One region of the Arthrobacter sp. AG258 genome, then DNA from elsewhere that is predicted to be linked to it. Evidence: predicted binding sites of a transcription regulator. Region 1 holds the regulator's gene; the other holds the start of a gene.
What was found. Region 1 encodes HrcA, which represses chaperone genes, less so after heat shock. Its sites were predicted from a motif close to TTNGCACTCGNNNNNNNCGAGTGCNAA; they were not measured.
Positions count from the first base shown of each region.

Region 2: a site for HrcA is predicted at 1,893-1,919, ahead of groL (chaperonin GroEL). Genes of this name have one in related genera too.

Region 1 is NZ_SOBI01000004.1:251,566-254,977, reverse strand. It holds gene hemW (radical SAM family heme chaperone HemW) at 1-106, shown strand, start outside; gene DFO47_RS10395 (DUF4870 domain-containing protein) at 176-586, opposite strand; gene DFO47_RS10390 (DUF3097 domain-containing protein) at 706-1,557, opposite strand; gene hrcA (heat-inducible transcriptional repressor HrcA) at 1,731-2,744, shown strand; gene dnaJ (molecular chaperone DnaJ) at 2,829-3,412, shown strand, end outside.
Region 2 is NZ_SOBI01000009.1:176,006-179,417, forward strand. It holds gene groL (chaperonin GroEL) at 81-1,715, opposite strand; gene DFO47_RS18145 (ABC transporter substrate-binding protein) at 2,005-3,267, opposite strand; gene DFO47_RS18150 (cold-shock protein) at 3,264-3,412, opposite strand, start outside.

The DNA of each region.
Region 1 (3,412 bases):
GGACGAACTGGTGGAACCGGCCGCGGCGTTCCACGGACGGCTGGTCCTCACCCTGAAGGGCCGGCTCCTGGCGGACGCCGTGGTCCGCAGGATCCTGCCCGACTAACCGCAGCACGAACCCGGCCGGGCTTGCGGGGGCTTGATTGCGCTGGGAGCCGCTGGGAGCCGCTGGGGACTATTTGATCCAGCGCAGGTTGTACGGGTAGCGGTGCGGCTGGCCCCGGTTGACGTGGATCCCTGCGGCCACCGAGAAGCAGGTCAGCGCCACCCAGATCAGCGTGGCGATCACGGCGAAGATGTTGCCCACGTAGGGAATGAACACCAGGATGTTGGCCAGGACCGCGGCGATGGTGGGCGGCAGGCTGAAGTTCAGCGCTTCCTTCGACTCCTGCGCGGTGAACGGTCCGCGGTCCCGGAAGATCAGGTAGATCAGCAGGGACGGAATGCACCCCAGGATCCCGCCGAAGTGGGCCAGCGTGGCCCATTGGCGGTCTTCGCTGGCCGTGAGCGGCAGCGCATTGGCGGGGACGCCATGGTACTCGGAACGGCCTTGGCCATCCCTGTGATCACGTGCGTTTTCTGCCACAGTCTGTTTTCCTTCTGGGGTGCAAGTGGTGCTGACGACTAATAAGGACTCGGTGACATGCTGTGAAAAGCAAGGCATCGCAGTATCCAGAATACTGGGTCGCGGGGCGGGAGCGGCTTTCAGGGCACGGTGAGGAAGTCGATCACTTCCTCAACCCGCCCCAGCAGCGACGGTTCCAGGTCGGCGTACGTGCGGACGGCGCCGAGGAGCTTTTGCCACCCCAGCCCGACATCTTCCTTGGTGGAGTGCGGCCAGCCAAAGGCCTTCAGGATGCCGGTCTTCCAGTCCTGACCGCGGGGAATCGCCGGCCATTGCTGGATGCCCAGCACCGCGGGGCGGATGGCCTGCCACACATCCACGTAGGGGTGGCCGACGATCAGGACATTTCCGGCGGCACCAGGGGAGGCCATCACAGCCTCGGCGATGCGCGATTCCTTTGAATCGGGCACCAGGTGGTCCACGAGGACCCCAAGGCGGCGCCCAGGTCCCGGCCTGAAGTCCGCCACGGCGGCCGTGAGGTCGTCGATGCCGTGCAGGGGTTCGACGACGATGCCTTCCACCCGAAGGTCGTCTCCCCACACCTTCTCCACCAGTTCAGCGTCATGCTTGCCTTCCACCCAGATCCGGCTCGCCTTTGCGACCTGGGCGCGCTGCCCTGCCACCCGAACCGACCCGGACGCGGTCCGCCCTGCGGCGGGACCGGCCCCAGCGCGGGCGGGCGCCGGCGGCATCAGGCGGATCGGCTGTCCTTCCAGGAGGAAGCCGAAGCCCAGCCGGAAGGACCGCGATTTTCCGCGCCGGTCCTCGAGGGCAACCACGTGCATTCCGCCGGACTTCTCCACCCGGGTGACAGCCCCAACCCAGCCGGACTGGACTTCCTCAAGCACCATGCCGCGCTCCACGGGAACCTCCGGCAGTTCGGTCCGGGCAGGGGCGGAAATCCCGCGGGGGCCCCAGTTCTGGTAGTCCATGGATTCGATCCGCCTCGCATTAGGTCCTCACCCCCGGAGTTTCGCCCGGAGCGGTACCAATGCTAACAACGGGCCGAGGCATAATAGACTGTTAGCACTGAGGCATGTCGAGTGCTAACCCCTGGGCGGCACCGGACGGGGCACGCGCCCCGGACCGTGGATGGAGGTGGAGAGTGAGCGAGCCACGCAAACTGGAAGTGCTGCGGGCGATCGTGGAGGACTACGTCCACTCCCGCGAGCCGGTCGGCTCAAAGGCGCTGGTGGAGCGCCATCATCTCGGTGTGTCCAGCGCCACGATCCGCAACGACATGGCGGCGCTGGAGGATGAGGGCCTGATCACCGCGCCGCACACCAGCGCAGGGCGGATACCCACGGACAAGGGCTACCGCCTGTTCGTGGACCAGATCTCGGCGGTCAAGCCACTGTCGGCCGCAGAGCGGCGGGCCATCCAATCACTCCTGGAAGGAGCGGACGACCTCGACGACGTCCTGGACCGCACGGTCCGCCTCCTGTCCCAGCTGACCAACCAGGTGGCAGTGGTCCAGTACCCGCACTTGAGCAGGGCCCTGGTCCGCCACATCGAATTCGTGCTGCTGGCACCGCGCAAAGTACTCGTGGTGCTGATTGCCAACAGCGGCAAAGTCGAGCAGCGCGTGATCGACGTCGGCCAGGACCTCGGTGACGAGGCGCTGGCGGAGTTGCGGACCCGGTTCCTCGGGGCCTTGGGCGGCACGTCGCTGAGCCACCTCGCGCAGGCCTTGCCCGCCGTCGTCGCCGCCGCGCCGCACCCTCAGCGCCAGGCCGCGCACGCACTCGCGCTTGGGCTGGAGGTTTTGGCCCAGAGCAGCCGGGAAGACCGGATGGTCATGGCCGGAACGGCCAACCTGGCCCGGTCCAACGTAGACTTTCCACTCAGCATCGGCCCGGTGCTCGAAGCACTCGAGGAGCAGGTGGTGATGCTGCGGCTGCTGAGCGAAATGGCACAGGACCACCGCGGCGTGGCCGTCAGCATCGGACGGGAGAACCCTTACGACGGCCTCGCGGAGGCATCGGTGGTGGCCACAGGCTACGGCCCTGACAGCGCCGCGAAGGTAGGGATCCTTGGCCCCACACGGATGGACTACCCCACCACCATGGCCGCCGTCAGGGCCGTGGCCCGCTACCTTTCCAGGATTTTGGGGCCCTGATCCTCCGTTGCCGGACCACGTCCGGCAACGGGACCGGACACCGGGCCCAACGGCACGCAGTACAACAAGGAAGAGATACGAACTTTGAGCAGCCACTATGACGTCCTTGGAGTCTCCCCCGAAGCTACGGGCGAAGAGATCAAAAAGGCCTACCGCAAACTGGCCCGCACCCTCCACCCGGACGTAAACCCCGGGGCGGACGCGTCGGAACGCTTCAAGGCAGTCACTCACGCCTACGAGGTCCTCTCCGACCCCCAGAAGCGCCGCATCTACGACACCACCGGCAATGAGAACGGAACGGACAACGGCTTCGGCGGTGCGGGCTACGCGGGCCAAGGGTTCGCGTTCCAGGACATCTTCGACACCTTCTTCGGCGCCGGCGGTACGTCCGGTCCGGCGTCCCGGGTGCGCAGGGGCCAGGACGCGCTCATCAGCGTCCGGATCGACCTCCGCGACGCCGTCTTTGGCGTCAACAAGAAGCTCGAAGTGGACACCGCCGTCGTCTGCCCCACCTGCGACGGATCGTGCTGCCGCCCCGGCACGCACCCCGAGCGCTGCGATATCTGCGGCGGCAGCGGCCAGGTCCAGCGTGCCGTCCGCTCCATTCTTGGCCAGGTCATGACGGCGGCCCCCTGCGGCACCTGCGAAGGCTTCGGCACGGTCATCAA
Region 2 (3,412 bases), on a different contig from region 1:
CCTTTGGAACATAAAAATGCGGCCCCCTCCCAAGGAGGGGGCCGCATTTCGTGTCAGCGGGACAGGTCCCGGCAGTGGGCTTAGAAGCCGCCCATGCCGCCCATGCCGCCCATGTCGTCTCCACCGGCGGGAGCAGAAGCCTTCTCGGGCTTGTCTGCCACTACGGCTTCGGTGGTGAGGAACAGGCCGGCGATGGACGCTGCGTTCTGCAGGGCAGAGCGGGTGACCTTGACCGGATCATTCACGCCGGCTGCCAGCAGGTCGACGTACTCGCCGGTGGCTGCGTTCAGGCCGTGGCCTGCGGGCAGGCCGCGGACCTTGTCGACAACCACGCCGGGCTCGAGGCCGGCGTTGAAGGCAATCTGCTTCAGCGGGGCGTCAATGGCAACGCGGACGATGTTGGCGCCCGTTGCTTCGTCGCCGGAGAGCTGCAGGTTGGCAAATGCCTTGGCACCGGCCTGGATGAGGGCAACACCGCCACCGGCGACGATGCCTTCTTCAACCGCAGCCTTGGCGTTGCGGACGGCGTCCTCGATGCGGTGCTTGCGTTCCTTGAGCTCAACCTCGGTGGCGGCACCGGCCTTGATGACTGCAACGCCGCCGGCCAGCTTGGCCAGGCGTTCCTGCAGCTTCTCGCGGTCGTAGTCGGAGTCCGAGTTCTCGATCTCGGCGCGGATCTGGGATACGCGGCCGGCGATCTGGTCGGCGTCGCCTGCACCCTCGACGATGGTGGTCTCGTCCTTGGTGACAACAACCTTGCGGGCCTGGCCCAGCAGTTCGAGGCCTGCGGTCTCGAGCTTAAGGCCGACTTCCTCGGAAATGACCTGGCCGCCGGTGAGGACGGCGATGTCTGCCAGCTGTGCCTTGCGGCGGTCGCCGAAGCCCGGGGCCTTGACGGCAACGGACTTGAAGGTGCCACGGATCTTGTTGACGATCAGGGTGGCCAGGGCCTCGCCCTCGATGTCTTCGGCGATGATCAGCAGCGGCTTGTTGGACTGCATGACCTTTTCGAGGACAGCAACCAGTTCCTTGACGTTGGAGATCTTGGAGTTGACGATCAGGATGTACGGATCCTCGAGGACCGTTTCCTGGCGCTCGGCGTCGGTGACGAAGTAGGCGGAGATGTAGCCCTTGTCGAAGCGCATGCCTTCGGTGAGTTCAAGCTCCAGGCCGAAGGTGTTGGACTCCTCGACCGTGATGACGCCTTCCTTGCCGACCTTGTCCAGGGCTTCGGCGATGAGGGCACCAATTTCGTCGTCACCGGCGGAGATGGAGGCGGTGGCCGCGATCTCTTCCTTGGTTTCGATTTCCTTGGCGGAGGCCAGGAGTTCGCGGGTGACGGCTTCAACGGCCTTCTCGATGCCGCGCTTGAGGGACAGCGGGTCGGCTCCGGCGGCAACGTTGCGCAGGCCTTCCTTGACCAGCGCCTGGGCCAGCACCGTCGCAGTCGTGGTACCGTCGCCGGCGACGTCGTCCGTCTTCTTGGCAACTTCCTTGACCAGCTCTGCGCCGATCTTCTCGTAGGGGTCGTCCAGCTCGATCTCCTTGGCGATGGAAACACCATCGTTGGTGATCGTGGGGGCGCCCCACTTCTTTTCGAGGACGACGTTGCGTCCACGCGGGCCGAGGGTGACCTTAACGGCGTCGGCGAGGGTGTTCAGGCCACGCTCAAGGCCGCGGCGTGCCTCTTCATCAAATGCAATGATCTTGGCCATAACGGCAGTAGTCCTTTCGGGACAGTCGTTAAGAATGAACCTTCGCTGCAGTGCCCGCGACGGACGATCCTTCGACAGCGGCCTCTGTATGCCTCCGCCTGGGGATCTCACTGAAGTGAGGTGTTTCTTTCGCTCTTCGACCGGTGCCTTGCGCGGCCGGCCGGAACCGGGCGTTGCTTAGCAGTCGGTACGTCAGAGTGCTAACTCCATAATTAGCACTCCCCCGGTGAGAGTGCAAGCGAAAAGACACCGGAGGGGCTGCTGGCGGCGGTCGCTTCGCCGAGGGCGATCAGCCCTGATGTCCGGCTGTCTCCCGGCCGCTCGGAGTGGGCAGGTCGTCCGGCCCGTATGTAAAGACGGAGAAGGACGCCACGGTGATATCCCCGTTCGCGTCGAAGGCAATGGGGCCCGACTCGCCGTCGTAATTGATGTCCGGGCCGGCAGCCAAACCGCCCAGGCACGCCTTGTAGGTCACGCACGGCGCAGCGGCCGTTCCGGCGCCTGGTGCCGCTGTTCCGCCCGATACCGGGATCAGGTTGGCGGCGATCGAGCGGCCGGCGTCGTCCTGCGCGCGGGCCGCTGCCAGCGCGGCCAGGGTCACGGCGTCGTAGGTCTCGGCAGCGTAGGAGACGTCCTTCAGCGACGGGTCCACCGCCAGGAGTTTTTGCTGGAAGGCGGCGGAAGGCAGCTGTCCCGGTACCACCGCGCGGGCGCCATCCAAGACCTTGGAACCGAGGCCTGAGCCGTAGCGGGCGAAAGCGCCGTCGCTCATGACGATGCGTGAACCGCCAACGCCGGTACCGTTCAGCGCGGCCAGTGCGCCTTGGGCGCCCTCACGGGCTATCAGGACGACGGCGTCCGGCTTGGCTTTGGCGATGGAGCTTGCCGCCGCGGCGTCCCCGGTCGTGAAGCCGGCACCGGGAAGGACGGTAAGCCCGGACTGCTTTGCCGCTTCCGTGACGGCGGCCTGCAGGTCCTTGCCGTAGGTGCCTTCCTGGTACAGCACGCTGACGGTGGCAGCCCCGGCGTCCTTGGCGAGTTTGGCCAACACAGGCCCTTGCGCGACGTCGGCCGCCGCGGTGCGGAAGTAGTAGCCGCCGCTGGCCATTCCGGTCAGGCCGGCAGCGGTGTTGGCCGGGGAGATGAGCGGTATGTGCGCGCCGGACAGGACGCCTACGGCTGCCTCCGCATGGCTGGAGTCGGTGGGTCCGATGACCACGTCCGCCTTGGCGGCGAGCAGGGCTTTTGCCTGCCCGGCGGTGTCCTGTTCCAGGTGTGCGGGCAGCAGTTCGACGGGACGGCCCTTGTGTCCCCCGGCTGCGTTGATGTCCTGGACGGCCAGCTTGGCGGCGGCGAGCTGTGGCTGGTTCAGGAAAGCGTTGCCGCCGGTGTTGTCCAGGACCAGGCCCACCCGGAGGACGCCGTCGCCGGATGCCTCGGCGGATTCCACCCGGGCGTTTCCGCCTGTCCCGGAGCAGGCTGTGGCGCCGAGAACGGCTGCCAGGGAAACGGCCAGGGCAGTGCGGACGGCGGGACGGTGCTTCGGCTTCACTCGGCGGGCCGGACGTTTTCCGCCTGCGGGCCCTTGTCGCCCTCGCCGACCTCCAGCTGCACCCGTTGTCCTTCCTCAAGGGCCCGGTAGCCTTCGCCCCGGATCGCAGACCAATGGACAAAGATGTCATCACTGGAGCCGTCAA